One region of the Granulibacter bethesdensis genome, then DNA from elsewhere that is predicted to be linked to it. Evidence: predicted binding sites of a transcription regulator. Region 1 holds the regulator's gene; the other holds the start of a gene.
The links. Region 1 encodes LexA, which represses DNA repair genes until DNA is damaged. Its sites were predicted from a motif close to TGTTCTANNTANGTTC; they were not measured.

Region 1 (4,212 bases):
GGGATGCTGCCGGGGTGTTGGCCGGTCAGCAGTTCGGGCGCTTTTCCCTGTGGCTGCCGGTCGGCATGGTGACCGGGGATTATCTGTATTTTCTGGCTCCAACAGAGCCGCCGGTATGGATGGGGTTAGCTGCTCTTGGACTGATGACCTGCCTGCTTGTAGCAGGCTGGTTACGCCCGATCCTGCGCGCGGTGGCTGGTATGGGGCTGGCGATGGCCCTCGGATGGAGCGCAGGGCAACACGCCACTCTGACCGCTCTGCCGCTGGAGCCCGTGCCAAACAGGGCCGTGATCGTGGAAGGGATTGTGAGTGAGGTTGAGACTGGACCAGACTGGCGCAGGATTGTTGTTGCCGCTCCCTTGTTGGATGGGGTGACGCATTGGCAGCGTTCGGTGCGGCTGAGAGTGCGGGATGGAGACCATACGCGCCTGCAGTCAGGTGACAGGATATCGGTGCGGGCGCTGCTCAGACCGCCACCATGGCCTGCTTATCCGGGCGCGATGGATCGACAGAGAGACGCATTTTTCTCTCGGATGGGGGCTTTCGGTTTTGCTCTGGCTCCTGTTTCGCATCTGGCATTGCGGCAGGATGCGGTCTCGATCCGTTTGGCCAGAGTGCGGGAAAGTATCGCCGATCACGTTCGCACAGCCTTGCCGGGGAGTGAGGGGGCGGTGGCAACGGCTTTGTTGACCGGGGATACTGCTTCCATTCCGCAATCCATCCGTATTCTGTTTCGGGATACGGGATTGGCTCATTTGCTGGCCATTGCGGGTCTGCATATCGCGATTGTCATGGGGACCATCTTTGCCGTGACGCGCTGGCTGCTGACCCGGTGTGAATATACGGCGCTGTTCTGGCCATGCCGACAGATTGCCGCCTCGACTTCATTGCTGTCAGGGTTCGCCTATGCGGCGCTGACAGGGTTGCATGTGCCGATCATACGCAGTGCGGTGATGGCGATGATTGCCTGTCTCGCTCTGTTTCTGGGGCGCAGGGCATTGTCCATGCGAGGGTTGGCGATTGCCGCGGCTGTGATTGTCCTGATCTGGCCGTATGAAGTCACCGGTGTCAGCTTCCAGATGAGCTTTGCTGCCGTGATGGCTCTGGCAGCCGGATATGAGGCGCTGGGACCGTGGCTGGCCAGTCTGGCCGGGCGGCGTGTGCTCCATCATCTGACGGCGGTGGCGTTGACCAGCTTGCTGGCGGGCACTGCATCGGCACCGTATGGAATTTATCATTTCGGGCAGCTCCAGCTTTATTTCGTGGCGACCAATATGATCGCAGTGCCGCTGATGGCATTCTGGGTCATGCCTGCCGGTCTGCTGGCCATGGCATTGATGCCGCTTGGCCTTGATCGACCCGTTTTTGTTGTTATGGGAATCGGAATCTGGCTGATCCTGACCGTTGCGAAACTGGTCGCAGCCTTGCCGGCTGCCGTCCTTGCTGTACCGCCAATGCCAGGCTGGGGATTGTTCATGATCAGTGCCGGGCTGATTTGGCTTTGCTTCTGGCGTGGTCGTGTCCGGTTGTGCGGCGTGCCCGTGATGATGGCCGGGATAGCGTCTATCGGACTGACTGTGCCTGCCGACCTCCTGATATCAGCGGATGCACGTATGGTCGCTGTCAAAGCCGGTTTACGTGTTTTTGCCTTCGATAAAGGAAGTTCGCCCCTGCTGACGGAGGCATGGCAGGCTTATTGGGGAGTGAAGGATTTTACACCGCTTTCCGTGGCGGGGCGTCTTGCCACGCACATGGCGCGATGTGGTGAGAGCGGCTGTCTCGTCACACCGGTGTCAGGCGCCCCGGCGGTCTTTCTGAAAACGGGAGAGGGCACGGAGATATGCCAGCCCGGGGCGCTTGCCGTCATTCTGGATGGCTGGAGCAGCCAGTGTCGGGATCAGCCCGTGATCTCCCTGTCGCAGATACGAGAGGAGGGCAGCATTGCGGTATGGTTCAGGCCCGGCAGGATCTCTGTGCTGACAGACCGGGCATGGCGCGGGGACCGACCATGGGTGCAGCCACCACCTGATACCAGCCCGGGCCAGTGGAAAGCGCCGCTGGCCCGGACTGATGAGATGATCCCTCAGTAACGGCGAAGCAAGCCAATCAGCCTTCCCTGAACCCGCACGCGATCAGCCGGGAAAATTCTGGTTTCATGGCGTTCATTCGCTGGTTCCAGGGCCACCGACTTGCCGCGTCGCCGCAGGCGCTTGAGTGTGACTTCAGTATCATCGATCAGGGCGACGACGATCTGCCCGTTTTCGGCAAGGTCCGATTGCTGGATAATCACTGTATCGCCATCGAAAATACCGGCATCGATCATGGAATCGCCAGCAACTTCCAGTGCGTAGTGTTCTCCATTGCCAAGCATATCGATGGGCACGCTGAGATAGGCGCTGGTGTCCCGCAATGCCTCAATCGGCATACCGGCGGCAATGCGTCCGTAAAGCGGAAGCTGTACGGCCGAGGCATCCTGAGCCGCCCTTACCCCCGCGATCCGGTTGGAGAAACTTCCCTGAATGACGTTCGGTGTAAAGGCGGGAGCAGGGGCAAAGGACGGAGCCGAAGGGGCTGTTTTCGGCACCGGCATGCTGGCGGCTTCCGGCATGCGGATCACCTCCAGCGCACGGGCGCGATGATGGCGGCGGCGCAGGAAGCCGCGTTCTTCCAGAGCTGAAATAAGGCGGTGAATTCCTGATTTGGATTTCAGGTTCAAGGCCGCTTTCATTTCCTCAAAACTGGGGGAAAAGCCTGTTTTACGCAGATGACCATCAATGAGCAGCAACAGCTCATACTGTTTGCGTGTCAGCATGCAGAAGGCCTTTCAAGACCGTTCCGAAAGGAAAAAGCGCACAAAAGAACAAACAAGCAACAAAGATGTTCTACATAAGTTCGTTCTGTCGCGTCAAGCGTCCTTTATAATCCGGCACTATCCAGTAGCAGGACTGGCACGATCTCTCCTGCTGCGGCCTGTGGCGCATGGGGCGCACGCATGATCAGCGCGTTGGCCCGTGCCAGGGCGCTGATCATTGAAGAATCCTGCACAGGAAAGGATTCGACAACCGGACCGGACTGCGTCTGCGTTATGATCCCGCGCATGAAGTCGGTGCGATGATCATTGGCTCGCAAGGGGGCCACCAGTCGTGCCGGCTGTGTCCGCAAGGGAGAAGCAGGCAGACCGCGTAACACCTCCAATGCAGGCAGCACGAACAGCAGGGCGCAAACATAAGCCGAGACGGGGTTGCCAGGCAGACCGATCAAAGGTGTTCCGGCCAGTTTTCCGTGCATCAGCGGTTTGCCCGGTCGCATGGCAATTTTCCAGAAATCCAGCGTCAGCCCGCGCTCCCCCAGTGCAGAGCGTACCAGATCATGATCGCCCACACTGGCCCCGCCGATGGTGATCAGCAGATCGGATTTTGTGGCGGCTTCTGCACGGGCGCGGATGGTATCGCTGTCATCACCGCTGAGCGGTAGCAGGATCGGGTCTCCGCCAGCTGCACGGATCATGGCGGCCAGCATGTGGGAATTGGAGCTGACGATCCCACCCGGTGGTACCGACTCCCCGGGCAGTGCGATTTCATCGCCGGTTGCCAGTATCGCAATGCGAGGGCGGCGATGAACCGTCAGCCAGGGAATATTGGCGGCAGCGGCAAGACCAATATCCCGCGCTGTCAGGATATGCCCTGATTCCAGCACGGTTTGATTTGTGGTGAAATCCTGTCCCTGCCGTCTGATGTGGCGATCAGGCCGTATGGTCTCGGCAGGAATAACGATGTCATCCTGCCGCTGCGCTTCTTCCTGCAACAGAATGGTATCTGAGCCTTGTGGAACGACGCTGCCGGTGAAAAGACGAACTGCCTGACCGGCTTCCACGGTGCCGCTGAAGGGATGTCCGGCTGGAGCCGCGCCGATGACGGTCAGTCTGGCTCCCGCCACCGCATCGGCGCAGCGTACCGCATAGCCATCCATGGCCGAAACATCATGAGGAGGCTGGGTCACCCGCGCCTTCACACTGACAGCCAATACCCGGCCGTGCGCCTCTGCGATTGAGACCGTCTCGGCCATGGTAGGGGAGACGGAGGCCAGAATACGGGTGCGGGCTTCTTCGACCGGGATCATGATCTTTGTTCAATCCTGTCGGAAATGACCTGACTTGCCGCCGGATTTTTCAACCACACGGATGTCGCTGATAGTCATGCCGCGATCAACGGC
Region 2 (4,212 bases), 400 kb from region 1:
CCCGCATGACTTCCATGCGGCGGATATGGCTGCCGATGATTTCCAGAAGCTCGCCAATACGGGCGGCGACTTCCTGCATCTCATTATGAATCTTGTCGCGCTCAAGCCCGGTCAGGCGTTGCAGACGCAGTTCCAGAATGCCGCGCGCCTGCACTTCCGTCAGCCGTACTGTCTGCGCTTCGGTCAGCACATTGCCGCCATCATCGATCAGCGAAAGCAGGGGAGCTACATCGGCGGCCGGCCAGTCACGTTCCATCAAGGCAATACGGGCGCTGGTGCTGTCCGGGCTTTGCCGGATCAGACGGATCACCTCGTCGATATTGGCGACAGCAATCGCCAGACCGACCAGCAAATGAGCACGGTCACGCGCCTTGTTCAGTTCAAATCTCGCCCGGCGAAGGATGACATCCTCGCGGAAACGAATGAATGTAGACAGCACATCCCGCAGCCCCATCAGGCGCGGTTGCCCGCCATCCAGAGCCAGCATGTTGATGCCGTAGCTGATCTGAAGCTGGGTAAAGCGGAACAGATGGTTCAGCACTACATCCGGCGTGGCATCGCGCTTCAATTCGATCACCACCCGCACGCCGGAGCGATCGCTTTCGTCACGGATATCGCTGATGCCCTCAATCTGCTTGGCACGCACCAGCTCGGCCATGCGCTCCTGCAGGGTGGCCTTGTTCACCTGATAAGGAATTTCGGAGATCACGATGGCCTGACGGCCGCCGCGCACTTCCTCGAAATCAGTGCGGGCGCGGACAGTGATACTGCCTTTCCCGGTCTCAAAAGCCGAGCGGATGCCGGAACGCCCGAGAATCAGGCCGCCTGTCGGAAAATCCGGGCCGGGAATCACGGTCATCAATTCATCAAGAGTGATGTCCGGATTGTCGATCATTGCCAGAGTGGCGTCGATGACTTCAGTCGGATTGTGAGTGGGGATCTTGGTCGCCATGCCGACCGCGATGCCATCCGCCCCGTTGACCAGAAGATTGGGGTAGGAAGCGGGCAGAACGCGGGGTTCCATCTCGCTATCGTCATAGTTCGGCTGGAAATCGACTGTATCGCGGTCAATATCGTTCAGCAGGAAGCTGGCGGAACGGGCCAGACGTGCCTCGGTATAACGCGGCGCAGCCGCCGGATCGCCGTCCATGGAACCGAAATTGCCCTGACCATCAATCAGGGGCACCCGCAGGGAGAAAGGCTGTGCCAGTCGCACCAGCGCATCATAAATCGCGGCATCGCCGTGCGGATGGTATTTACCCATCACGTCACCATTGATGCGGGCGGATTTGCGATAGGGTTTATCCGCCGTATAGCCGCTTTCCTGCATCCCGTAGAGGATGCGCCGATGCACCGGCTTCAGACCATCCCGCGCATCGGGCAGCGCGCGGCTGACAATGACGGACATTGCGTAATCGAGGTAGGAGCGGCTCATCTCCTCCTCAAGCGTGACCGGCATCAGCAGGGAGCCGCCGTTCGGATCATCATCCGGCGGTGCAGACGGGGGATTGGTATGATCGCTCAATGCACTCTCACGAGATCAGTAGTAAATGGCGACACGGGTCAGGAACGATGACCCGTCCTTCCGATCCATACCATGCCTCCGTCATCCAACATAGACGGTTGCATCGGCAGACCTGAATGATGAAGGGGCGCATCAAGGCCCCCTTCATGGTAATATAATCTGATCAGAACGGAATTTCGTCGTCCAGATCGCCGCCATGAGAAGGTTCCCAGCCACTGCCGCCGGATGCAGGGCGGCTGTTGCCACCACCCAATCCGCTGCCGCCGCCGGATGGCGCACGCTGGGCGGGAGCAGACCGATAACCACCGCCTTCACCAGCCCCCTCCCCGCTCGAGCGGCTATCCAGCATGGTGATTTCACCACGGAAGCGACTGATCACGACCTCAGTGGTGTATTTTTCCTGTCCGGCCTGGTCGGTCCATTTCCTGGTCTGGAGCGCCCCTTCGACATAGACCTTGGTGCCCTTGCGCAGATAGCGTTCGGCGATATCCGCCAACCGGTCATTAAAGACCACCACACGATGCCATTCGGTTCGTTCTTTCCGCTCACCGGAAGCACGATCATTCCACGTTTCGCTGGTTGCGAGCGTAAAATTCACCACCTTGCCGCCATCCTGGGTATTGCGAACCTCGGGGTCGCGCCCGAGATTACCGATCAGAATGACCTTATTGACACTGCCAGCCATATATTTGTCCGCTTTTTTGCTCAGGCCGGACACGCCAAAGGGCGTCCGGCAAGTGGGTAACCTCTATAGCATGAGTGATTTGCTGTTGCTATCCATGCGGAACTTTTCCAGAACATCTTCCTTGTCGTTGCTATTCTCGCTTCTTTCTCTCGTGTCGGATTGATCGTATGGCCGGTTCCATTCGTGTGCGCGGCGCCCGCGAGCACAACCTGAAAAACGTCGATATTGATATTCCACGGGATAGCCTGACGGTTATCACCGGACTGTCTGGCTCCGGCAAATCATCACTGGCCTTCGATACGATCTATGCCGAGGGGCAGCGGCGTTACGTCGAAAGCCTGTCCGCCTATGCAAGACAGTTTCTGGAACTGGCAGGCAAGCCGGATGTGGACAGTATCGAAGGTCTCTCTCCCGCTATCTCGATCGAGCAGAAGACTACCAGCCGCAATCCCCGCTCCACCGTCGGTACGGTAACGGAAATCCACGATTATATGCGTCTTCTCTGGGCGCGCGCAGGCGTTCCCTACTCTCCCGCGACCGGGCTGCCGATCGAGGCCCAGACTATCAGCCAGATGGTGGACCGGGTTCTGGATATGCCATCGGGCACGAGGCTGTTGCTGCTGGCGCCGGTGGTGCGCGACCGTAAGGGAGAATACCGCAAGGAACTCGCCGAGTTGCAGCGCCGTGGCTTTACCCGCGTCAAGGTGGACGGGGAATTATACGATATTGGCGATGTCCCTGCCCTGAACCGGAAGCTCAAGCATACGCTGGAAGCAGTGGTGGATCGCGTGGTGGTCAAGGAGGGACTGCAACAGCGTCTGGCCGACAGTTTCGAAACCGCGCTGGGTCTGTCTGACGGAATCGTCTACGCCGAAGATGCGACCAGCGGAGAACGCACGGTCTTTTCCTCTCGCTTCGCCTGCCCGGTCAGTGGCTTTACCATTGAGGAGATCGAGCCACGCCTGTTCAGCTTCAACTCCCCACACGGTGCCTGCCCGGCCTGTGACGGGCTGGGGGTCGAGAATTTTTTCGATCCCGATCTGGTCGTGCCGAATGAACGACTCAGCCTCAAGGAGGGTGCCATTGCGGCATGGTCCGGTGCGGCCAGCCCTTACTACGATCAAACGCTGATGGCTCTGGCCGCGCATTATCGCGTCGATCCGCGTACCGCGTGGGAGGAGCTGCCAGATTTATGTCGCAACGGCATTCTATTCGGCACCGAAGAGGATGTTTCCATTACCTATAAGGACGGGGTGCGCAGCTATACGGTCAAACGGCCATTCGAAGGTGTCATCCGCAATCTGGAACGCCGTCTGCGCGAAACCGACAGCGTATGGGTGCGGGAGGAACTGTCGCGTTATCAGGCCGAAAAACCTTGCCATGTCTGTGATGGCGCCCGGCTCAAGCCGGAAGCTCTGGCCGTCAAGATCAATAGCAAGGACATTGCAGCGGCCTCGGAATTATCGATCCGTGATGCGCTGCCCTGGTTCCAATCCGTGCTGGCCAGTCTGACCCCGCAACGGGCCGAGATCGCCCGGCGCATCCTGCGTGAAATCGAGGACCGGCTTCAGTTTCTGCTGGATGTCGGCCTCGATTATCTGACCCTTGCACGATCCTCCGCCACCCTGTCCGGGGGAGAGAGCCAACGCATCCGGCTGGCAAGCCAGATCGGCTCCGGCCTGACAGGGGTGCTCTATGTGCTCGACGAACCGTCCATCGGGTTGCACCAGCGTGATAATGACCGGCTGCTCGGCACGCTCCGGCGACTGAAATCACTCGGCAACACTGTGCTGGTGGTCGAGCATGACGAAGATGCAATACGCGCTGCCGACCATCTGATTGATATGGGGCCGGGCGCGGGCGTCAATGGGGGGCATGTGATCGCCTGCGGCACCCCGCAGGAGGTCGCAAAACATCCAGATAGTCTGACAGGCGCCTATCTGTCAGGCCGTGCCGCGATCGCCGTTCCCCAGCAGCGTCGTCCAATTCAGAAGAAACGGAT

Region 2: a site for LexA is predicted at 2,310-2,325, ahead of uvrA (excinuclease ABC subunit UvrA). Genes of this name have one in related genera too.

What each region holds. Positions count from the first base shown of each region.
Region 1 covers NZ_CP018192.1:949,551-953,762, forward strand. The annotation lists gene GbCGDNIH6_RS04230 (ComEC/Rec2 family competence protein) at 1-2,090, shown strand, start outside; gene lexA (transcriptional repressor LexA) at 2,084-2,812, opposite strand; gene GbCGDNIH6_RS04240 (molybdopterin molybdotransferase MoeA) at 2,917-4,119, opposite strand; gene moaC (cyclic pyranopterin monophosphate synthase MoaC) at 4,129-4,212, opposite strand, start outside.
Region 2 covers NZ_CP018192.1:1,349,602-1,353,813, forward strand. The annotation lists gene gyrA (DNA gyrase subunit A) at 1-1,525, opposite strand, end outside; gene ssb (single-stranded DNA-binding protein) at 1,689-2,210, opposite strand; gene uvrA (excinuclease ABC subunit UvrA) at 2,378-4,212, shown strand, end outside.